DNA from 3 places in the Pseudomonas sp. RP-B7 genome. Region 2 is predicted to be linked to each of the others. Evidence: predicted binding sites of a transcription regulator. Region 2 holds the regulator's gene; each other region holds the start of a gene.
What was found. Region 2 encodes FliA, which starts transcription of late flagellar genes. Its sites were predicted from a motif close to CTAAAGTTTNNNNNNNNNNNGCCGNTAA; they were not measured.

Region 1 (7,985 bases), on a different contig from region 2:
AGCCGTGGACGCGCCGCGTTTCCACCAGCAGTGGATGCCGGAGACTACTAACCTTGAGACGTTTGCAGTGAGCCCGGATACCCAGAAGATCCTCGAAAGCTGGGGCCACAAGTTCGCCGGGCCGCAGGATGCCAACCACTTGGCGGCGATTCTGGTGGGTGCGCCGTCGTTGGGTGGCAAGCCGGTGGGGAACAACCGTTTCTACGGGGCGAATGATCCGCGTCGCAACACGGGCCTGTCCTTGGGCTACTAACGCCTGACGCGGTCAAAAATGTGGGAGCGGGCTTGCTCGCGAAAGCGGTGTGTCAGCCAAAGATTTATTCGCTGATCTACTGCATTCGCGAGCAAGCCCGCTCCCACACAAGCCCGCTCTCACAGTGAGGGCAGTGTCAGGGCTGAAGTAGTCGCGCTACCGCTGCAAACGCCGCAACCCGGCGCTCTTCCCAATTCCCCTTGATCACCAACACAGGCTGTTGATGCTCCCGCATCCACTCCAGACTGCCCTGGAAAAACGCCTGGCGATCCTCCAGTTGCGGCTGGCATCGCTGTCCATCAGCCGTCCACTCCACATCATCCGGCGACAGCAGCAAGTGCAGGTCGTAGTGACGGGCCAGCAGTTCGCTGTCGAGCCATGCCGGGTAGTCGCCGAAGAGGACCTGGCTCCAGAGTTTGTTGGTCAGCAAATGCGTATCGAGGATCAGCAGGCGCGGCTGTTGGGCGCGGGCGGCATCTTCCCAGGCCAGTTGGCCGTGGGCGATCGCCGGGATGTCGGCCAGGGTGGTATCGCGTTGGTGATGATCGATGAAGTGGCGCACGTATTCACCGACCATCAACCCGCCGAAATGCGCTTGCAACTCGGCGGCCAGCCAGCTTTTACCGCTGGATTCGGGGCCGGCCAATACCACGACCTTCATGCCTGCAACGCCGGGTCGGCACGCCATTCGCGCCAGCCTTGCACCGCGATGGCGGTAAACAGGGCGTAGAGCGCGGCGGTGAGGTAGAGACCTTTATAGAGAAACAGGCCGACGAAGATCACATCCACGGCAATCCACAGCGGCCAGCACTGCACGCGTTTCTGCGCCATCCACATCTGCGCCACCAGGCTGAAGCCGGTGAGTGCAGCGTCGAGCCAGGGTTGCGCGGCGTCGGTCCAGTGGGCCATGGCGGCGCCCAGCAGCAGGCTGCCGGCGGCGCCCACCGCGAGGCTGGCGATGATGGCTGGCCCGCCGAGGCTGGTGACCTGGCGGCCTTGCTTGACCTCGCCGGCGCGGGTCCACTGCCACCAGCCGTACAGTTGCAGGACGGCGTAGACCACTTGCAGCAGCATGTCGGAATAGAGTTTTACGTCGTAGAACACCCAGGTGTAGAGCAACACCATGATCAGGCCGATGGGCCAGCACCAGGGGTTCTGTTTAACCGTCAGCCAGACAGCGATCACCCCCAGGGCGGCGGCGAACAGTTCAAGCCCGGACATGGCGGTTCCTTGGGAGTGTGGAAAGGGGCGGTGATTGTAACGAAAGAAGTTTCGCGTAGGAATTAACCTTGTAGTGAGCGGGCTTGCCCCGCGCCTGGGGGGCGAAGCCGCCCTAAACCCAGGCGCCGCGGTGTATCAGTAAGACCGCGGGGCCTGGATTTGGGGCTGCGTCGCCCCCAGGCGCGGGGCAAGCCCGCTCACTACAAACCCCGTCCTGGGGTTAGATTTTGAATTGGCGCAGCAGGGTGTTGAGTTGTTCGCTCAGGCCGCGCAGGTGGGTGCTGGCGGCACTCGACTGTTCGGCGGCGATGGCGGTGCTGTGGGACAAGCCCGCCGCCTGGGTGACGTTCTGGTTGATGTCCTCTACCACATGCGCCTGTTGCAGGGTGGCGCTGGCAATCGACGCGTTCAGGCCGTTGAGGTTGTGCAGGGCCTGGCCGATGGCGGTGAGGCTGGCGCCGGCCTGGCCGGCTTGTTCGATGGTCAGTTGCGAGGCGTTGTGACTCTCGCTGATCACCTTGACCGCCGCTTCCGAGTGGCCTTGCAGGCGTTCGATCATGCCCTGGATCTCGGCGGTGGATTTTTGCGTGCGCTGGGCCAGCAGGCGCACTTCATCGGCGACCACGGCAAAGCCACGGCCTTGTTCGCCGGCCCGTGCGGCCTCGATGGCGGCGTTGAGTGCGAGCAGGTTGGTCTGGTCGGCGATGGAACGGATCACTTCGAGCACGCTGCCGATCTGGGTGCTTTCGGCGGACAGGGTACGCATCACCTCGACCGCCTGGCTGATGGTGCCGGAGAGCTGGTCGATCTGTTGCAAGCTGCCGTCGATATTGACCTGGCCTTGCTGGGCCTGGGCCTGGGCATCGCGCATTTCACTGGCGGCGTGTTCGGCGTTCTTGGCCACGTCCTGCACGCCGTAGGTGACTTCGTTGATCGCGGTGGCCACCAATTCCATCTGCTGCGATTGCTGCTGGCTGCGGTCGTGGGCCTGGCTCGCGTTGTTGCCCAGCTCGGTAGACGATTGGCCGAGGGCGTTGGCGCACACCTGCAACTGGCCGACCACGTCGCGCAATTTGGCGGTGAAGCTGTTGAAGTGCTGGGACAGTTGGGTCACTTCGTCGCGGCCGTGGGTGTCGAGGTTGTGGGTCAGGTCGCTTTCACCACTGGCGATATTGCCCATGGCGTCCACTGCTGCCTGCAACGGGCGCACGATGCTGCGCGCGATCAACACCACCAGTAGGGTCATCACCAGCGCGATGATCAAACCAATGGCCGAGGCTTTCCACACCTGGGCGGAGAACTCGGACTGCACATCGTCCACGTAGACGCCGGAGCCGATGATCCAGCCCCAGGGTTGGAACAGTTGGATGTACGAGGTCTTGGCCACCGGTGCATCGGCGCCCGGTTTCGGCCAGCGGTAGTTGACGATGCCGGCACCCTTGGCCTTGGCCAGGGCCACGAATTCGTTGAACACCGCAAAACCGTCTGGGTCACGGATCGCCGAGAGGTTCTGGCCGTCAAGCTTGGGGTTGGCCGGGTGCATGATCATCACGGGCGTGAGGTCGTTGATCCAGAAATAGTCGTCATGGTCGTAGCGCAACCCGCGCACCGCGCTCAGGGCTTGCTTCTGGGCGGCTTCGCGGGTCATGACGCCGCTGGTTTCGAGGCCGTGATAAAACGTCAGGATGCCGCTGGCGGTCTGCACCACGTGCTCGGTTTGCTGGCGCTTGGCCTGGTAGAGCTCGCCATGAATTTGCTTGAGCATCAGTAAACCCAAGGCCAGCAGCATCAGCACGGCGACTATCAGGATCAGCCAGAGGCGGCGGCTGATCGACATATTGCGCAAACTGTTCATCGTCCTGTCACTCCGGGCTTTTTATAATTGTGGGCGTTGCATCGACTTTTACGCCTTGTCTGATAGGCTTTCGGCCGGTAATCGGAAAACCTGAGTACTGCCTGATTTTTCACGGGTTTTTTCAAACGCCCAGCGTCAGTGAACCAATTAAAAAAGACTAACGAGGCATGCCACGCGCATGACCTTTTGGGGGAAGCATGGATTTTTGGACCGCCATACAGGCATTGATTCTTGGCGTGGTGGAGGGGCTGACGGAGTTCTTGCCGATCTCCAGTACCGGCCACCAGATCATCGTCGCCGATTTGATCGGTTTCGGCGGTGAGCGCTTTGAAGCGTTCAATATCATCATTCAACTGGGCGCGATCCTGGCCGTGGTCTGGGAGTTCCGACGCAAGATCCTCGACGTGGTCATCGGCCTGCCGACCCAGCGCAAGGCGCAGCGGTTCACGGTGAACCTGATCATCGCGGTGTTGCCGGCAGTGGTGTTGGGCGTGATTTTTGCTGACTTGATCAAACACTACCTGTTCAACCCGATCACCGTGGCCGCCGCGTTGGTGGTGGGCGGCGTGATCATGTTGTGGGCTGAACAGCGTCAACACGCGGTGCATGCCCAGAGCGTCGATGACATCACCTGGAAAGACGCGATCAAGGTCGGCCTGGCCCAGTGCCTGGCGATGATCCCGGGTACCTCGCGTTCCGGCGCGACCATTATCGGCGGCCTGTTGTTCGGCCTGTCGCGCAAGACCGCCACCGAGTTCTCGTTCTTCCTGGCGATGCCGACCATGGTCGGTGCGGCAGTGTATTCGGGCTACAAGTACCGTCACCTGTTCCAGCCCGATGACTTGCCGGTGTTTGCCATCGGCTTTGTCACCTCGTTCATCTTCGCGATGATTGCGGTCAAGGCGTTGCTCAAGTTCATCGCCAGCCACAGCTACGCGGCGTTTGCCTGGTATCGGATCGCGTTTGGCCTGCTGATCCTGGCGACCTGGCAGTTCGGTTGGATCGACTGGTCTGCCGTCAAACCATGAGCATCCAGTACCCGCGCCTGAAGGCGGCGATTTTTCTGTTGCTGTGCGCTGCGCCGCTGCTGGGCTCGGTGCTGCTGTGGTGGCGCGGCGAGACGGTGCTGCCGCTGGTGGCCTACGCCGTGGTCAGCGTGCTGGCGTTCTTGCTGTACTGGCGTGATAAGCGCCAGGCGCAAACCAACGGCTGGCGCACCCCGGAGAACATCCTGCATGCCGTCGAGCTGGCAGGCGGTTGGCCGGGGGCGTTGATCGCCCAGCAGGTGTTGCGGCACAAGACGCGCAAGGTGTCTTATCAGGTGCTGTTCTGGGCGATTGTGCTGCTGCATCAGGTGTTCTGGCTGGACCAATTGTTCCTGGGCGGCACCTTTCTTTCAGTCCTCTAAACGCAAGCCGATCTGCGTGCGCTTGGGCAGTTTGCTCACCACCAGTTGGTGGGAGCGCCGCAACAAGCTGCGCAGTTCCTCGGCGCCCAGCGGGTAGGGCGTGTTCATGATGATCCACTGCGCGCGGGCCAGGTAGGGCGCCGGGTGGATGCCTGGGCGGTCGACGTGGCCGAGGAACAGATCCTTGTCGACCTTGAATGCCAGCGAATCACCGCGCAGGTTTTGCAGGGCGAACATCTTGTTGCCGGCAATCGAAAACACGCGCACGCCGCCCCATTTGTAGTCTTCCCGCGCGCCGGGCAGGCTCAGGCAGAATGTGGCGACTTGTTCTTCGCTGATCTTCATAACAGACGGTCTCCGCAGCTTTTGAAGCCTTCTTCCAGGTAGTCGATCCACGCCCGGATCGCCGGCAACACGCCGCGTCGGTGTGGGTATACGGCCTGCAACCAGCCGCCCGGCAACGACCACTGCGGCAGCAATTGCACCAGGCGGCCGCTGGCCAGTTCTTCTTCGCAATACATCATCGGCAGCACGGTGAACCCCAGGCCCATGATCGCGCTGGCCTTGCGCACGATGAAATCGTCGATGCCCAGGCGCGCTTCCATCACCAGTTCGTGGGGGTTGCCCTGGGGGTCGAGGATGCGCTGATGGACCATGCGGTCCGGCTCCAGCGCGCCGAGGATAGGCAGTTGCTTGAGGTCGTCGAGCGAGTCGATGCGCTTGCCTTGCACAAAGGCGGGGCTGGCCACCAGCACCGTCTGGGCCTGACGCAGGCGCTTGGTCACCAGTAGTGGGTCTTCATCGCCCAGCTCGCGTACGCGCAGGGCCACGTCGATGCCCTCGGCCACCAGGTCGACACGTCGGTTGACCAGGGTCATTTCCAGTTGCACATGGGGATGGGCGGCCAGAAATCCGGCGACCAGCTCCGGCAGGATGTGCTGGGCCATGCCCACCGGGCAACTGACCCGCAGCCGTCCACGGGCTTCGCTGGACATGCTGGCCACGGCTTCGTCAGCCATCTCGGCTTCGAGCAACATGGCTTGGCAATGGCGCAGGTAGCGTTCGCCGACGGCGGTCAGGGTCAGCTGCCGCGTGGTGCGTTGCAGCAAGCGGGCGCCGAGGCGTTCCTCCAGCTCGGCAATGCGTCGTGACAACCGCGACTTGGGAATCCCCAGTAGCCGGCCGGCAGCCGCGAAGCCGCCGGCTTCGACGACTTTGGCGAAGTAGTAGAGGTCGTTGAGGTCTTGCATGGTCAACCTATTGTCCTGTCAGTGGGACAAACTATCGCATTTCAGCGGGCTTATCGGCTATTGGTTTCATGCGTAGCATCATCACCATCTGATCGCCACTGACGATCCTACTCGGAGATCCCCCATGAAACTGTTGCACATCGATTCCAGCATCCTCGGCGACAACTCGGCATCCCGTCAGCTCAGCGCTGCCGTGGTCAAGGCCTGGCAAGCCGCCGAGCCGGGCGTGGAAGTGACCTATCGCGATCTGGCGAGCGAGGCCATCAGCCACTTTTCCGGCCTGACCCTGGGGGCGCTGGGTACTGCTGCCGAATTGCGTGATGCCGTTCAACAGCACGAAGCCGAGCTGAGCGCTTCGTCCCTAGCTGAATTCATCGCCGCAGACGCGGTGGTGATCGGTGCGCCGATGTACAACTTCTCGGTGCCATCCCAACTGAAAGCCTGGATTGACCGCATCGCGGTGGCTGGCCAGACCTTCCGTTACACCGAAGCCGGCCCTGAAGGCCTGTGCGGCGGCAAGAAACTGATCATCGTCTCCACCGCCGGTGGCCTGCACGCCGGCCAGGCGAGCAACGTCGGCCATGAAGACTACCTGAAGCTGGTGTTTGGCTTCCTGGGCATCACCGACATCGAGTTCGTGCGCGCCCAAGGCCTGGCCTACGGTGATGACGTGCGCAACAAGTCCCTGAGCGACGCCAACGCACTCATCAACGAACAATTGTTCGCCGCCGCGTAAGGGTTGTGTAAAACATCGCCGTTCCCCGTTTCAATCTGAAAACGGGCGCCTAAACTCTGTATTCTGTTCGCCTCAATACGCGACCGGAGTACGGAGTTTTTTCGTTTACCCGCTGTCTTTTTAATATGGCCCAGGTTATGCAAGCTCGGGTTCAGTGCCCTGGACTTTTAATTCGACATGTCGGTTCTTACGCAACAAAGGTGGACATCCCCATGATGCGTCTTTGTGCTGTTTTGGTTCTTTCCCTGCTCGGCGGCCTGGTTTCAGTGCATGCCGCGCCTGCGCCGCACCCGCATTGGAGTGTGGGCTTCCATCGCATGACCTTTCTCGACCCGCTGGATTTGCAGCCGATGAAAGCCATCGCCTTTTACCCGTCCACCGACGTCGAGCACACCACGCACCTGGGCGCCTACCAAGTCACGGCGGGTGAGGACGCCAAGGTCGCCATCGGCCGCTTTCCGATGCTGATGCTGTCCCACGGCAATACCGGCACGCCGCTGGCCCTGCATGACCTGGCCACGTCCCTGGCGCGCAAGGGCTTTGTGGTGGTGGCGGTGTTGCACCCTGGCGACAACTACAAGGATCACAGTCGCCTGGGCACCCTGAGCAACCTGTATGGGCGGCCGATCCAGATTTCCGAAGCGATCACCGCCACCCTCGGCGACCCGATGCTGTCGCCGTTCGTCAATATTGATCAAGTTGGGGTCATCGGCTATTCGGCCGGTGGCGAGACTGCGCTGATCCTGGCAGGCGCCAAGCCGGATTTCGACCGCTTGCGCCGTTATTGCCAGGAGCGTCCGGAAGACCGCGATGCCTGCACTACCAAGGGTGAGCTGGTGGTCGATCGCGACGACCTGCAACCGCAAGCCGACCCGCGCATCCACGCGCTGATGCTGATGGCGCCGCTGAGCCTGATGTTTGGTCGCCAGACCCTGGCCGACGTGCATGTGCCGGTGCTGCTCTACAGCGGTGACGGCGATAAGTTGGTGGCCGTGGACAAGAACGCCGCCGCCCTCGCACGCAAGTTGCCGCAACCGCCGAACTTCAAGCTGTTGGCGGGGGCGGGGCACTTCGTCTTCATGGCCCCGTGCGACAGCGATCAACTATTGGCGATGCCGGCGATCTGCACCGATGCCGATGGCGTCGACCGTGAAGGCATCCATCGCAACCTGATTTCCGAGGCGGGGCGTTTCTTCACCCATACCCTGGGGCAATCGACCCGCGCCGGGTTGCAGACCGCTGATCAGTAAGCGCGACGTTTG
Region 2 (7,985 bases):
ATTGCTGCCGTGGATGCGCCGATCCAGCTGTGGGAAAGCCACAAGAAACTGCTGATGACCAAGCAGGAAGTGCGCGATGAACACAAGGACCAGGAAGGGCGTCCCGAGGTCAAACAGCGCATTCGCCAACTGCAGCGGGAAATGTCCCAGCGCAAGATGATGGCCTCGGTGCCCGACGCCGACGTGATCATCACCAACCCGACCCACTACGCCGTGGCGCTCAAGTACGACCCGGAAAAAGGCGGCGCGCCGATGCTGTTGGCCAAGGGCAGTGACTTTACCGCACTGAAAATCCGCGAAATCGCCGTGGCCAACGACATCCTGCTGCTGGAGTCGCCGGCACTGGCGCGGTCGATCTTCTACTCCACCGACCTCGACCAGGAAATCCCGGCCGGGCTTTACCTGGCGGTGGCGCAGGTGTTGGCCTATGTCTATCAGATCCGCCAATACCGCGCGGGCAAAGGCAAGCGGCCTGATCCGCTCAAGGACCTGCCGATTCCCCCGGATTTACGCCGCGACTCCTGATATTTCCCCTTACCCTGTAGTGAGCGGGCTTGCCCCGCGCTGGGTGGCGAAGCCGCCCTAAATCCCGACACCTCGGTCTTCCTGAAACATAGCGGCGTCCCGTTTGGGGCGGCTTCGCCACCCAGCGCGGGCAAGCCCGCTCACTACGGCAATCGCATGCGTACCGTTCGTCGTAAATCCTTGCTGACCTGTCAACTCTGACAGTAGCCAGCCTGCGCGTCCCGCGTTTCCATGGCAGCAGAAACTGCGTGTAGGAACAAGCAGCGAGGTAGCAATGAAGTGGGTGACCGGAACCGTCAGGTTTTACAGCAGTGAGACAGGGGAAGGGGTCATCGCAATGGATGGCGGGAGTGAGCAGGTGCGGGTAGACCTCACCAGCTCGGCCGGGGTTCGGCTCAAGGTTGGGCAGCGGGTGCGATTTGGCAGGATTCATCGTCCCCGGGGCATCTTTGCAGTCAACGTCACACTGATCTCGGGTTTTTGAATGAGATGTCGGGAGAGCGGCAATGGCGACAGGCACGGTGAAGTGGTTCAACGCAGAAAAGGGCTTTGGGTTTATCCAGCAGGAAGATGGTACGGATGTTTTTGTCCACTATTCGGCGATTGAGGCCAGCGGATTCAAGAGCCTTACTGAAGGGCAAAAGGTCGAGTTCGAGATAACGCCCGGACAAAAAGGGCCGCAGGCTGCAAACGTACGGGTCGTGTAAAAAAACGGTACTCGTCTGACTTGGGTAAAAGTTGGAAGGCTTCTTGCAATACCGCCTTCAAGTCGCCTCCCGGCGTCAAAACTTTGCTTCAAGGAACACGAGGAATACCGGTGGTAGATCGCTCTCAAATGTTCAGCACGGCCCGTGGCACCCTGACTGACCTGTCGCGGGGCAATCTGGGTGTGCCGTTGCTGCTACTGGTGATGCTGGCAATGATGATGTTGCCGATGCCGCCGTTCCTGCTGGACGTGTTCTTCACCTTCAACATCGCCCTGTCCGTCGTAGTCCTGCTGGTCTGCGTATACGCGCTGCGGCCGTTGGATTTCGCGGTATTCCCGACGATCCTGCTGGTGGCAACCCTGTTGCGCCTGGCGCTCAACGTGGCGTCGACCCGCGTGGTGATGCTTCACGGCCAGGACGGCCACGCCGCCGCCGGCAAGGTGATCCAGGCCTTTGGTGAGGTGGTGATCGGCGGTAACTACGTGGTCGGTATCGTGGTGTTCGCGATCCTGATGATCATCAACTTCGTCGTGGTGACCAAGGGTGCCGGGCGGATTTCCGAGGTGAGCGCACGGTTCACCCTCGATGCGATGCCCGGCAAGCAGATGGCGATCGACGCCGACCTCAACGCCGGCCTGATCGACCAGAACCAAGCCAAGACTCGCCGCCTGGAAGTCGCCCAGGAAGCCGAGTTCTACGGTTCCATGGACGGTGCCAGCAAGTTCGTGCGCGGTGACGCCATCGCCGGCCTGCTGATTCTGTTCATCAACCTGATCGGTGGCATGGCCGTCGGTATCTTCCAGCACGGCATGACCTTCGGCGATGCGGGCAAGGTGTACGCCTTGCTGACCATCGGTGACGGTTTAGTGGCGCAATTGCCATCACTGTTGTTATCCACAGCTGCCGCGATCATGGTGACCCGTGCCTCGGGCTCCGAAGACATGGGCAAGCAGATCAGCCGGCAGATGTTTGCCTCGCCCAAGGCCCTGGCCGTGGCGGCGGGCATCATGGCGATCATGGGCATCGTGCCGGGCATGCCCCACGTATCGTTCCTGAGCATGGCGGCCCTGGCAGGCGGCGCGGCGTACCTGTTCTGGAGAAAGCAAAACGCGGTCAAGGTCCAGGCCCTGCAAGAGGTGGCGCGCCAGCAGGAACTGCTGCCGTCCCCGGCCCGCGCCTCGGAAACCAAGGAGTTGGGCTGGGACGACGTGACCCCGATCGACATGATCGGCCTGGAAGTCGGCTACCGCCTGATCCCGCTGGTGGACCGCAACCAGGGCGGCCAGCTGCTGGCGCGGATCAAGGGCGTGCGCAAGAAATTGTCCCAGGACCTGGGCTTCCTGATGCCCACCGTGCACATCCGCGACAACCTCGACCTGGCCCCCAGTGCCTACCGCCTGACCCTGATGGGCGTGATCCTCGCCGAAGCCGAGATCTACCCGGACCGCGAGTTGGCGATCAACCCCGGCCAGGTATTCGGCAGCCTCAACGGCATTACCGCCAAAGATCCGGCTTTTGGCCTGGAAGCGGTGTGGATCGAAATCAGCCAACGCAGCCAGGCGCAGTCCCTGGGCTACACCGTGGTTGACGCCAGCACCGTGGTCGCCACCCACCTCAACCAGATCCTGTACAAGCACTCCCACGAGCTGATCGGCCACGAGGAAGTCCAGCAATTGATGGGTTTGCTGGCCAAGGCTTCGCCAAAACTCGCAGAAGAGCTGGTGCCAGGCGTGCTGTCGCTGTCGCAGTTGCTCAAGGTGTTGCAGGCGCTGCTGGCCGAACAGGTGCCGGTGCGCGACATTCGCAGCATCGCCGAGGCCGTCGCCAACAATGCCGCCAAGAGTCAAGATACCGCCGCGCTGGTGGCGGCGGTGCGTGTCGGATTGTCTCGCGCCATCGTGCAAAGCATTGTAGGGACTGAGTCTGAGCTGCCTGTGATCACCTTGGAGCCAAGGTTGGAACAAATATTGCTCAATAGTATTCAGAAGGCAGGACAAGGCCAGGAAGAGGGCGTTCTGCTGGAGCCAAGCATGGCTGAAAAACTGCAGCGTTCGTTGATCGACGCCGCACAACGCCAGGAAATGCAGGGCCATCCGGTGATTCTGCTGGTGGCCGGCCCCGTCCGGGCGATGTTGTCGCGGTTTGGGCGCCTGGCAGTTCCGAATTTGCACGTTTTGGCTTATCAGGAAATTCCTGACAACAAGCAAGTGACTATCGTCGCGACAGTAGGGCCCAACGGCTGAGGTAGTGGGTTATGCAAGTGAAGCGTTTTTTCGCCGCCGATATGCGTCAGGCCATGAAACTGGTGCGTGATGAGCTGGGCGCCGATGCCGCGATTATCGGTAACCGTCGTATTGCCGGCGGTGTCGAGCTGACGGCTGCCCTGGATTACACGCCTTCGGCGCTGGCGCCGCGTGTGCCGAACATGGAACTCGAAGACGAGCTGCGCAAGACCGCCTCGCGCATTGTGTCGGCCCAGGCCGAACTGAGCATGCGCGGCGACAGCGATGCCACCACCAATCGCCAGTTGTTCGCCGGCCTGCCGCTGACCGCTGCGGAGCCCTTGGTTGAGCCCACCTTCACCGAACCACCGCGTCCTGCAGCGCCGCCACCGGCGGGCGCAGTCGACCAGCGTGTGTTCGACTCGATGCGCTTTGAACTCAATGGCCTGCGTGAGCTGCTGGAAGTGCAGCTGGGCTCCCTGGCGTGGACACAGTTGCAAGGCAGCAAGCCGGCCCAGGCCAACCTGTGGCGCCGCCTGCAACGCATTGGCCTGTCCGGCCCGTTGTCCCGCGACCTGCTGGCACTGACCACCGAAATCGAGGAGCCTCGCCAAGCCTGGCGCATGCTGTTGGCGCACCTGGCGCGGATGATCGTCACCCCGGAAATCGAGCCCCTGGAAGAGGGCGGTGTGATCGCCATGGTCGGCCCTGCCGGCATGGGCAAGACCACCACGCTGGCCAAGCTGGCCGCGCGTTATGTGCTCAAGTACGGCGCGCACAACATCGCGCTGGTGAGCATGGACAGCTACCGCATCGGCGCCCAGGAGCAGCTCAAGACCCTGGGCCGTATCCTCAATGTGTCGGTAACCCACGTCGACCCGGGCCAGTCCCTGGCCAACGCCCTCGATCCGCTGCTGCGCAAGCGCGTGGTGCTGATCGACACCGCCGGCCTGCAGGCCAGCGATCCGGCGCTGCGCATGCAACTGGAAAGCCTGGCCGGGCGTGGCATCAAGTCGAAAAATTACCTGGTGCTTGCAACCACCAGCCAGAAACAGGTTCTTACCGCTGCATACCACAGCTACAAACGTTGCGGCCTGGCCGGCTGCATCCTGACTAAACTGGATGAGACGGCGAGCCTGGGCGAAGTATTGAGCCTGGCGATCAGCCATGAATTACCGGTCGCCTACCTGACCGACGGGCCGCGGATCCCGGATGATTTGCATCTGCCGCGCCGTCATCAGTTGGTCAGCCGCGCTGTCAGCGTGCAAATGCAAGAAGAGCCTAGCGAGGAAGCGATGGCCGATATGTTCGCCGACCTCTACCACAACCCGGCAAAGCGGGTGGGTTGAGGGCAGGGCGAACACCGTGAAATGTATCTACATCGTTGGTCTGCAAGCGATTCACGCGGCCAAGCCATGTAGCCTGCGTCTAAGCAAGACAAGGTAAAGAAATAAAATGGGCAGCATGCATCCCGTACAGGTGATCGCGGTGACCGGCGGCAAAGGTGGCGTCGGGAAAACTAACGTGTCAGTGAATTTGTCCCTGGCCCTGGCAGAGCTTGGCCGTCGGGTCATGTTGCTGGATGCTGACCTGGGTCTGGCGAACGTCGACGTTCTGCTGGGGCTGACGCCCAAACACACCCTCGCCGATGTGATCGAGGGCCGCTGCGAGCTGCGTGATGTGCTGCTCCAGGGCCCTGGCGGGATCCGCATCGTACCGGCTGCCTCCGGCACCCAGAGCATGGTGCACCTGAGCCCGGCGCAGCATGCCGGCCTGATCCAGGCGTTCAGCGACATTGGCGACAACCTCGACGTGCTGGTGATCGACACCGCCGCCGGGATCGGCGAGTCGGTGGTCAGCTTCGTGCGCGCCGCGCAGGAAGTCTTGCTGGTGGTCTGCGATGAACCCACCTCGATCACCGATGCCTACGCCCTGATCAAATTGCTTAACCGTGACTACGGCATGAACCGCTTCCGCGTCCTGGCCAACATGGCCCAGAGCCCGCAGGAAGGGCGCAACCTGTTCGCCAAGTTGACCAAGGTCACGGATCGCTTTCTTGATGTCGCCTTACAATACGTAGGCGCAGTTCCCTATGACGAGTGCGTGCGCAAGGCCGTGCAAAAGCAGCGTGCGGTCTATGAAGCGTTCCCTCGTTCGAAGTGCGCACTGGCGTTCAAGGCTATTGCTCAGAAGGTCGATACTTGGCCATTGCCCGCCAATCCCCGGGGGCATCTGGAGTTTTTCGTCGAGCGATTGGTGCATCAGACGAGCGCGGGACCTGTGCTATGACATCCAGCGGCTACAACCTTTACAAGAAGTCGGCACGTGACAGCCAGGGCGAATTGATCGAGCGCTATGCGCCGCTGGTCAAGCGCATCGCCTATCACCTGCTGGCGCGCCTGCCGGCGAGTGTGCAGGTCGAAGACTTGATCCAGGCCGGCATGATCGGCCTGCTTGAAGTGTCGACCAAATACGATGCGAGCAAGGGTGCCAGTTTCGAGACGTACGCGGGCATCCGTATCCGTGGCGCGATGCTCGATGAGGTGCGTAAAGGTGATTGGGCGCCGCGGTCGGTACACCGCAATACGCGCATGGTCAGTGACGCAATTCGTGCAATTGAAGCAAAAACCGGTCGCGACGCTAAAGATCACGAAGTTGCGGCCGAACTCCAATTGAGTCTCGACGATTATTACGGGATTTTGAACGATACCTTGGGCAGCCGCCTGTTCAGCTTCGACGACCTGCTACAGGACGGCGAACACGAAGGGCTGCACGAGGACGGCGCGAGTGCACATCTTGAGCCGTCGCGCGACCTGGAGGATGAACGCTTCCAGGGCGCGTTGGCGGACGCGATTGCCAATTTGCCGGAGCGTGAGCGACTGGTGTTGGCGCTGTACTACGACGAAGAGCTGAACCTCAAGGAAATCGGTGAGGTCCTGGGGGTCAGCGAATCGCGTGTCAGCCAGCTGCATAGCCAGTGCGCAGCCCGCTTGCGGGGGCGGTTGGGAGAGTGGCGCGCGCGCTGACAGGCAGTGTGGGGACACTGCAGACGAGACCGTGAAGGCGTGACGCTTTTGCGGTTTTGCGCCGTGGTGCCCTGGGCAGTCCTTTTTGTGTAACGCCTGTTGATTGAAATGGCGCGTCCAGGTGCTGGGCGCGTTTAAGACTGCTTGGAGGTCGAATTGGACAAGAACATGAAAATCCTCATCGTTGATGACTTCTCAACGATGCGGCGGATCATTAAAAACCTGTTGCGTGACCTTGGGTTCACAAACACGGTCGAGGCGGATGACGGCCTTACGGCGATTCCGATCCTCAACAGCGGGAGCATCGACTTTCTGGTAACCGACTGGAACATGCCGGGCATGACCGGTATCGACCTGCTGCGTCACGTGCGTGCCGACGAAAAGCTGCGCGGCCTGCCCGTGTTGATGGTGACCGCCGAAGCCAAGCGTGAACAGATCATCGAAGCCGCCCAAGCCGGGGTAAACGGTTACGTGGTCAAACCTTTCACTGCATTGGCCTTGAAAGAGAAGATCGAAAAAATCTTCGAACGCATCCACGGCTAATGCCATCGCGGGGGAGCTATGGAGCATAAAGAAACATCACAGGGAGACTTCGAGTCGACCCTGAAAAAGCATGCTCACCAGTTGGTCGACTGCCTTGAGAGAGGCCAGTTCGGCGACGCGGTGCAGTTGATCCATGAGCTCAACCAGACCCGTGACCGCGGCCTGTACCAGGAAGTGGGCAAGCTCACGCGTGAGCTGCATAGTGCGATCGTCAATTTCCAGATCGACCCGCACATGCCCCAGGCCGAAGAGATCTCGCAGATCACCGATGCCACCGAGCGCCTGTCCTATGTGGTCAGGCTGACTGAGGCAGCGGCCAACCGCACCATGGACCTGGTGGAAAACGCCACGCCTCTGGTCAATGGCATGGCCACCGAAGCCCAGGCCTTGAGCCACGACTGGGGTCGCTTCATGCGCCGCGAAGTCGGGGCCGAAGAGTTTCGTGAGTTGGCACGTCGGGTCGAAGGTTTCCTGTCACGCAGTGAGCAGGAAAACCGCATGGTTTCCAGCAACCTCAATGACATTCTGCTGGCCCAGGATTACCAGGACCTCACCGGTCAGGTGATCAAGCGTGTGACCCAATTGGTCACCGAAGTGGAAAGCAATTTGCTCAAATTGGTGCTCATGGCAGGCCAGGTTGACCGTTTTGCCGGCATCGAACATGACCGCGAAGCGATCCTCTCGGAAAAAGATCCACAAAAACATCTCGCCAAGGGTGAAGGTCCGCAGATTCATGCCGATAAACGTGAAGACGTTGTATCGGGTCAAGATGATGTCGATGACCTGTTATCCAGTTTAGGCTTCTAAGGAGCACCCACATGAGCTTCGGCGCCGATGAAGAGATCCTTCAGGATTTCCTTGTAGAGGCCGGCGAAATTTTAGAGCAGTTGTCCGAGCAACTGGTCGAGCTGGAAAGCCGACCGGATGATGCGAACCTGCTCAATGCAATTTTTCGCGGTTTT
Region 3 (7,985 bases), on a different contig from region 2:
GGGGGATCTACAACCTCAAGACCATCTACATCGAATGCGATGTGGTGGTGCCTGCCTGCGAAGACATCATCAAGACCCCACCGCCCAGCCAGAACCGCGCCTTGCTGCAAGACGTGATGTCCCAGGCGCTGCTGGACGAGGCGCTGCATACGCGCATGTCGATCATGGCCTGCAACTACATCTACGACATGCGCAAACTCAAGCCGCTGGACTTCAGCGCGTTCAACCTGGTGACCTGGCGCGAAGGGCTGTTGGCCAACTGCACCGCCGAATGGGAACGGCGCCTGACCCGCTTTGGGGTCGCGTGCGCCAGTGAGACGCTGATCACCGACTACCTCAAGACCATGGCGGAAGACACCAGCATCCAGGCGATCTGTCATGAGGTCACCCGCACCCACGCCATGGACGAATGGAGCCATTCCAGCGTGTTCAGTTTCGTCGCGTCCGACATCGTGCACGGCCTGAGCCGCAAGGAGCGCGAGTACCTGCGCGCGGTGATTCTCAAGACCGTGCAGATGTTCGCCAACAACGAAATGGGCGCCTGGTCGACCGTGTTCGCGATGCTCGACTTCCCCCATGCCCAGGACATCCTGCATGACGTCGGCGACAACAATGAGATCAGCGTCTACACCGACTCGGTCGAAGCCCTGATCGACCGCATCGGCCTGACCGGCAACGGCCTGGGCAACGTCGACAGCGCAATGGACGCCCTTCGCGAAAAGGCCCGAGCATGAACGGCATGACACTTCTGGCGCGCTGCGAAAGCGTTACCCATGAAACCGCCGACATCAAGGTCTTCGCCCTGCGCGCCCACGGCGCCAGCGCCGAGTTCCTCGACGGCCTGCGCCCTGGCCGGCACGTGGCGGTGAGTTACCCGGACACCACCGGCACGCCCCAGCAGCGCCTGTATTCGATCACCCGCACACCGGCGGCGGACCTGTTTGAAATTGCGGTCAAACGCGAAGGCCACGGCGGCGTCTCCGACCAATTGCACGCGACCTTGTGCGCAGGCGAAACGGCACCGATGCACTTTGTCGCCGGCGACATTTGCCTGGCCTCGATTGTGGATTGCCAGCAGGTCGGCATGCTCGCCGGCGGCATTGGCATCACGCTGCCGATCGCCTTGCTGCGCGGCCTGCGCGAACGCGCACAGCGCGGCTTGGCGGTGCCCGATGTGGCGCTGGTGTTGTGCGTACCGAGCATTGCCCAGATCCCGTTCTTGCAGGAGCTGCTGGAGCTGGAACTGACCACGGCGTGGTTCGCCTTGCAGGTGTTTGTCACCCGCGAGACGGTCAAGAGCAACGGCCACTTCAAGGCCGGGCGCCCCAGCGCCGCCGACCTGAGCCTGCTGGGCGCGCCCGAGGCCGTGGTGATTTGCGGCAGCCAGGCATTTGCCCAAGGCATGCGCGAACACACCACGGCGCTGTTTCCTGACAGCACGCTGTTGATCGAATCGTTCACGCCGGTAGCGGCCCCCGCAGCGGCGGCCGAATCGCCGTCTAGCGTGCGCTTGCAGCTCAAGGACACCGACCAGGTGGTTGAAGGCCCCGCCGGCCAAAGCCTGCTGGCCATGCTCGAAGCCGGTGATATTGCCGTGCGCAGTCTGTGCCGGGCAGGGATCTGTGGTGTCTGCCGGGTCAAGGTGTCCGACGGCGACTACACCCTGCAACCGGACTTCTGCCTCAGCGATCAGGACAAGCAGCAAGGCTATGCCCTGGCCTGCTGCACCTTCCCGCGTTCCGGGACGCTCAACGTAGACCTGAACCCGCCGGCATGAACCGGCACTTAATCGCTTTCACACACGAGTTTTTTCCATGAAGACTGCAATTGCGCTGCGCCACATACATTTCGAGGACGCCGGCACCCTGGAAGCCGTCCTGGCCGCACAGGGTTACGCACTGCACTACCTTGACCCCATGCTCGACACACTCGACAGCGCGCACGTGCAAAAGGCCGACCTGCTGATCGTGCTGGGTGGCCCGATCGGGGCCTACGACGAGCAGCTTTACCCGTTCCTGCATGACGAGCTGGCGCTGATCAACCAGCGTTTGCAGTCGGGCAAACCGATGCTGGGGATCTGCCTGGGGGCACAACTGATTGCCCGCGCCCTGGGCGCCAAGGTGTACCCGCTGGGCGTCAAGGAAATCGGTTTTTCAGCCCTGACCCTGACCACGGCCGGCCAGGATTCGGTGCTCGCGGCACTGCAAGGCACCCCCGTACTGCACTGGCACGGCGACCAATTCGACATTCCCAAGGATGCCGTGCACCTGGCCAGCACGGCGGTCGGTGCCCACCAGGCATTCGCCCTGGGTCGCAACGTGCTGGCCCTGCAATTTCACCTCGAAGCCGATGTAAACAAGCTCGAACACTGGCTGGTCGGCCATGCCTGCGAACTGTCGCAAACCGGCATCAACCCCCACGCCTTGCGCGCCGCCGCCATCGAGCTGGGCGACCGCCTGACCGTGGCCGCCCGCACCGTGATCAACGACTGGCTGGACGCACTGGAAACGCCAGCACAGCACTGAACAGCAGGCCGTCGACCGTGACAGCCGCCTGAGCGACACCCACTAAAAACACAAGGATGAGGAATTAACATGATCGTAGTTTTGTTTGAGCTGCAAGCGCTGCCGGGCCAGGGCGAGACCTATGTCGATCTGGTCAACAAGCTGACGCCGATGCTTGAGCCCATGGAAGGCTTCATCTCCGTGGAGTGCTTTCAAAGCACCCTGAACCCCAAGAAAGTCATGTCGGTGACCACCTGGCGCGATGAAGAAGCCGTGGTCCAATGGCGCAACGTAACCGCGCACCTGTCGGCGCAAAAAGCCGGCCGCGACAAGATCTTCGACGACTACCGCGTGCGCGTGACCTCGGTGATCCGTGACTACGGCCTGCGTGATCGGGTCCAGGCGCCGTACAACGAGGTGATCGACGCCCAGCCAGCGGGCGCGACCGTGTAACCCTCGGCTTACGCGCTTGAGCAACGCCGGTGTATGGGAATCGCTATCCCGTACACCGGCGTTGCCGTGTCTGGGTCAACGAAAGCGGTCAACCTCATGGCGCAGGCCCGCCGCCAATGTCTCCAGCTCCTTGGCGGTAATCGCCAGGTTCGACACCACTTCACGCTGCTCGCTGTTGGCCAGGGCAATGCTTTGCAGGTTGCTGCTGAGCAAGGTCGCGGTGCTGCTCTGCTCCTGGGTCGCGGTGGTGATCGCGGCAAACTGCTGCCCCGCCGAACGGCTTTGCTCATCGATGCGCGCCAGAGCCGACGCGACATCGGCGTTGCGCGACAGGCCTTCCTGCATCAATACGTTGCCATGCTCCATGGTGCTGATGGCGTTGCCGGTCTCCTGCTGGATGCTCTGGATCATCCCGGAAATCTCGTCGGTGGCCTGGCGGGTACGCGAGGCCAGGTTGCGCACTTCATCGGCCACCACGGCAAACCCACGGCCCTGCTCACCGGCGCGCGCGGCTTCGATGGCGGCGTTGAGCGCGAGCAGGTTGGTCTGGTCGGCGATGGAGGTAATCACGCCGACGATCCCACCGATTTCCTGGGAACGCTGGCCGAGGGTGTTGATCACCGTGGCCGTGCTGTTCAAGGCGGTGGCGATGTGCTCCAGGGACGACGACGCCTCTTGCATCGAATTGCGGCCGATGCGCGTCTGCTGGGCGTTTTCCTGGGCCAGGCGTTCGGTGCTGCCCATATTGTCGGCAATGTTCAACGAGGTGGCGCTGAACTCTTCCACCGCGCCGGCCATGCTGGTGATCTCGCCGGATTGCTGCTCCATGCCTTCATAGGCACCGCCAGACAAACCGGACAACGCCTGGGCGCGGCTGTTGACCTCTTCGGCGGCCTTGCGGATATGCGAAACCATGGTCGACAGCGCTTCACCCATCTGGTTGAAGCTGCGTGCCAGTTGGCCGATTTCGTCATGGCTGGAGACGTTCAGACGGGCACTCAAATCGCCCGCGCCGAGGGCTTCGGCCTGGCGTACCAGGTCGCTCAACGGCGCCAGCTTGCTGCGTAGCAACCACACCGTTGCGCCCACCGCCAGCAACATCGCCAGTACGCTGCCGATGATCAGGCGAATCCCGACCGACCACGTCACGGAGCGAATCTCTGCCTTGGGCATGCTCGCCACCACCGACCACGGCCCGCCGTCGAACGGCACCGCGACGCTGTAGAAGTCTTCGTTCTTGTCGCTCCAGAAGCGCCCTTCACCCGGCTTTTTCGCCAGGTCGACGATCACTGGGGCCGCCTGGTCCAGCGCCTGCACGCCCGCGGGCGGCACCAGCCAGTGTTTCTGCTCATCGAGCAGCGCCAGGGAGCCGGTCTGGCCGATGCGGAAACGCTTGAGGTTATCGAACTGGGCGTTTTGCGCGTCGGTGTAGTCGAAACCGACAAACAGCACCGCGATGACTTTGCCCGCGCTATCGCGCACCGGCGTGTACTGGGTCATGTAGGAACGTTCGAACAACACTGCACGGCCGACGTAGCTTTGCCCGGCCAGCAGGCGTTGATAGGCCGGATGCTGGTGATCCAGCGCGGTGCCGATGGCACGGCTGCCGTCCTGTTTGGTCAGGGACGTGCTGACGCGCACGAAGTCCTCGCCCGTGCGCACAAACACGGTGGCCACGCCGCCCGAGGTGTCCTTGAACTCATCGACTTCGGCGAAATCGTTGTTCAGCACCGCGTTGCCCAGGTACAGGCCCGGGGTCTGCACGCCGGCCACGCTCACCGGCTGGTCGGCACGCACACTCAAACCGGCGCCGAAGCGCTTTTCGAACAGCCCGCTCAAACGCTGGGTACTTTCGCGCAAGGTGCTGTGGAAGGTGTTGAGTTGATCGGCGAGCAGGCGCGCTTCGCTGGCCAGGTGTTCCTCGCGGGTGTCGAGGTTGGCGGAGTCGAGGGAACGCAAGGCAAACACCGTACTGCCGCTGATGACGACAGCCAAAATCACGGCGAGCGCGAGGCCTAGCTGGGAAGCAATCCGAGCACGAGGTTGAGACATGACAGCTCCTGGCCGAGGCCAGGATCATCCTGATCTCATAGCGCTGCTCGGCAAATTATCTGGTGGGTAGCGTTGGAGTACGATGGTTCCAACACACCTACTTCGGCGGCGCCGAGCAATACTTGAGTACTGCACAGGGGTATCACGCAAACGATTGCTATACCGAGCCATCCCCCTTCAATCGAGGCGCTCTACCGCCGGCAGTGCCATGGCCTGCACCTCGCTCTGGAGAAAGTCCGCCAAGCGGCGCAGGCGCTCACCGCCGGGACGGGTTTTCGGCCACACCAGATAGTAATTTTCCCCACTGGCCACGGCAGTTGGCCACGGCAGGCTCAATCGCCCCTGGGCGACGTCTTCGGCCACCATCAGCAAGTCCCCCATGGACACGCCGTAACCCCGCGCAGCGGCGATCATGCCCAGCTCAAGGGTATCGAACACCTGCCCGCCCTTGAGCGAGACCTGCGACGACAAGCCCATGCGTTGCAGCCAGTTGCGCCAGTCACGGCGGTCGGGCGTGGGATGCAGCAACTCGGCAGTGGCCAGGCGCGTAGCGTCCCACGGGCCGTCGTCCAGCAGGTTCGGCGCGCCCACCGGGATCAACAACTCGGGGAACAGGTAGCAGGCTTCCCAGTCCGCCGGAAAATGCCCGTCGCTCAACAGCACCGCGCAGTCGAACGGCTCCTGGTTGAAGTCCACCTCGTCCACGCTCATCCACGCGCTGGTCAATTGCACCTCGTTGCCCGGCTGCAACGCGCGGAACCGGCTGAGGCGCGCCAGCAGCCAGCGCATGGTCAGGGTGGACGGCGCCTTCATGCGCAGGATGTCATCTTCGGCGTTCAAGGTATGGCAGGCCCGCTCAAGGGCGGCGAAGCCTTCACGTACGCCCGGTAGCAGCAGGCGGGCCGCTTCGGTGAGCTGCAACGTGCGGCCACTGCGCTGGAACAGGCGGCAGGCGAAATGTTCCTCCAGGGTGCGGATGTGCCGGCTCACCGCGCTTTGGGTGATGGACAACTCCTCTGCCGCGCGGGTGAAGGAGTGGTGTCGGGACGCGGCTTCAAATGCGCGCAACGCGTAAAGCGGAGGAAGACGACGAGACATAGGGAAGGCTCCGACAGCAGGATGCCGAAACCCTACCAGAATCATTCAGGCATGAGTTTTAATCATGCAAGTGATCGCTTTTATCCCTTTGTGCAATAGGCCCAGAGCGCCGAGAATCAACCCTTCCACAACCCTATGACTTTTTGAGCGTGATGATCATGCAGCATCCGGCACGTACCGAACTCTGGGCCATTCTACGGCTGTCAGGGCCGTTGATTGCCTCACAGTTGGCGCACATGTTGATGGTGCTGACCGACACGCTGATGATGGCCCGCCTGAGCCCCGAAGCCTTGGCCGGTGGTGGCCTGGGCGCGGCCAGCTATTCGTTCGTGTCGATTTTCTGCATCGGCGTGATTGCGGCGGTGGGCACCCTGGTAGCGATCCGGCATGGCGCGGGCGACATCGACGGTGCAACACGCCTGACCCAGGCCGGGCTGTGGCTGGCCTGGCTGATGGCGCTGGCCGCTGCGCTGCTGCTGTGGAACCTCAAGCCGGTGCTGCTGATGTTCGGCCAGACCGAAACCAACGTGCACGCCGCCGGGCAATTCCTCACGATCCTGCCCTTCGCCCTGCCCGGCTACCTGAGCTTCATGGCCTTGCGCGGTTTCACCAGCGCCATCGGCAAGGCCACCCCGGTGATGGTGATCAGCCTGTGTGGCACGGTGCTCAACTACCTGCTCAACCACGCCTTGATCGAAGGCATGTTCGGCTTGCAGAAACTGGGTTTGATGGGCATCGGCCTGGTGACCGCGATTGTGGCCAACGGCATGGCATTGGCGTTGATGTGGTACATCCGCAGCAACCGCGCCTATGCTGCCTACCCGCTGGGCACCGGCCTCCTACGCCTGAACACGCACTATCTGCGCGAACTGTGGCGCCTGGGCCTGCCGATTGGCGGCACCTATGCGGTCGAGGTCGGACTGTTTGCCTTCGCCGCGCTGTGCATGGGCACCATGGGCAGCACGCAGCTGGCGGCGCATCAGATCGCCCTGCAAATCGTCTCGGTGGCCTTCATGGTGCCGGCGGGAATGTCCTACGCGGTGACCATGCGTATCGGCCAGCATTACGGTGCCGGGCAACTGCTGCAGGCACGTTTGGCCGGCCGGGTCGGCATCGGCTTTGGCGCCGCGGTGATGTTGGGATTTGCGGCGGTGCTGTGGCTGTTTTCCGACCCATTGATAGGACTGTTCCTCGACCACAACGACCCGGCATTCCACGACGTGATCGTCCTGGCCGTCAGCTTGCTGGCCGTGGCGGCGTGGTTCGAGTTGTTCGACGGGGTGCAGACCATTGCCATGGGCTGCATTCGCGGGCTGAAGGACGCCAAGACCACTTTCCTGGTGGGCCTGGGTTGCTATTGGCTGATCGGTGCACCGTCGGCGTGGCTGATGGCGTTCACCCTCGGTTGGGGGCCGACAGGCGTGTGGTGGGGTTTGGCGCTGGGGCTGGCGTGCGCGGCGGTGAGCCTGACATGGGCGTTTGAGGCGAAGATGAAGCGGATGATCCGCCACGAGCCGCAGGTTCAAGCCACATTTCAGGCGGCACAAGCGGAGTAACGACCTAACCAGGTCAACAACTGTGGGAGCGGGCTTGCTCGCGAATGCGCTGGGTCAGCCAAATAGTCAGTGACTGATACACCGCATTCGCGAGCAAGCCCGCTCCCACACAAGCCCGCTCGCACAGTCGACCGGCGTTGCAATTCAACCCAGTAAAGCCTCACGGCCTTTGCCGAAGGTCAGGTACTCGATCAACTCCGGCAACGGCAACGGCTTGCTGATCAGATATCCCTGGGCCTGGTCGCATCCAAACAACCGCAACAACGCCAGTTGCTCAGGGGTTTCCACACCCTCGGCCACCACTTCCAGGTTGAGGTTGTGG

Region 1: a site for FliA is predicted at 3,397-3,424, ahead of OPU96_RS01730 (methyl-accepting chemotaxis protein). Genes of this name have one in related genera too.
Region 3: a site for FliA is predicted at 5,109-5,136, ahead of OPU96_RS08480 (methyl-accepting chemotaxis protein). Genes of this name have one in related genera too.

The regions. Positions count from the first base shown of each region.
Region 1 is NZ_JAPFHC010000001.1:380,842-388,826, reverse strand. Features, by position in the region: gene ggt (gamma-glutamyltransferase) at 1-253, shown strand, start outside; gene OPU96_RS01740 (AAA family ATPase) at 390-914, opposite strand; gene pnuC (nicotinamide riboside transporter PnuC) at 911-1,474, opposite strand; gene OPU96_RS01730 (methyl-accepting chemotaxis protein) at 1,695-3,329, opposite strand; gene OPU96_RS01725 (undecaprenyl-diphosphate phosphatase) at 3,527-4,357, shown strand; gene OPU96_RS01720 (DUF1294 domain-containing protein) at 4,354-4,737, shown strand; gene OPU96_RS01715 (MmcQ/YjbR family DNA-binding protein) at 4,726-5,082, opposite strand; gene OPU96_RS01710 (LysR substrate-binding domain-containing protein) at 5,079-5,987, opposite strand; gene OPU96_RS01705 (FMN-dependent NADH-azoreductase) at 6,112-6,723, shown strand; gene OPU96_RS01700 (alpha/beta hydrolase family protein) at 6,936-7,973, shown strand; gene OPU96_RS01695 (MFS transporter) at 7,967-7,985, opposite strand, start outside.
Region 2 is NZ_JAPFHC010000002.1:92,552-100,536, reverse strand. Features, by position in the region: gene flhB (flagellar biosynthesis protein FlhB) at 1-525, shown strand, start outside; gene OPU96_RS03235 (cold-shock protein) at 1,032-1,232, shown strand; gene flhA (flagellar biosynthesis protein FlhA) at 1,361-3,475, shown strand; gene flhF (flagellar biosynthesis GTPase FlhF) at 3,487-4,803, shown strand; gene fleN (flagellar synthesis regulator FleN) at 4,910-5,743, shown strand; gene fliA (RNA polymerase sigma factor FliA) at 5,740-6,480, shown strand; gene OPU96_RS03210 (chemotaxis response regulator CheY) at 6,649-7,023, shown strand; gene OPU96_RS03205 (protein phosphatase CheZ) at 7,042-7,830, shown strand; gene OPU96_RS03200 (chemotaxis protein CheA) at 7,842-7,985, shown strand, end outside.
Region 3 is NZ_JAPFHC010000006.1:154,051-162,035, reverse strand. Features, by position in the region: gene OPU96_RS08500 (AurF N-oxygenase family protein) at 1-734, shown strand, start outside; gene OPU96_RS08495 (2Fe-2S iron-sulfur cluster-binding protein) at 731-1,777, shown strand; gene OPU96_RS08490 (glutamine amidotransferase) at 1,815-2,525, shown strand; gene OPU96_RS08485 (antibiotic biosynthesis monooxygenase family protein) at 2,595-2,957, shown strand; gene OPU96_RS08480 (methyl-accepting chemotaxis protein) at 3,033-5,009, opposite strand; gene OPU96_RS08475 (LysR substrate-binding domain-containing protein) at 5,187-6,107, opposite strand; gene OPU96_RS08470 (NorM family multidrug efflux MATE transporter) at 6,260-7,663, shown strand; gene OPU96_RS08465 (putative bifunctional diguanylate cyclase/phosphodiesterase) at 7,808-7,985, opposite strand, start outside.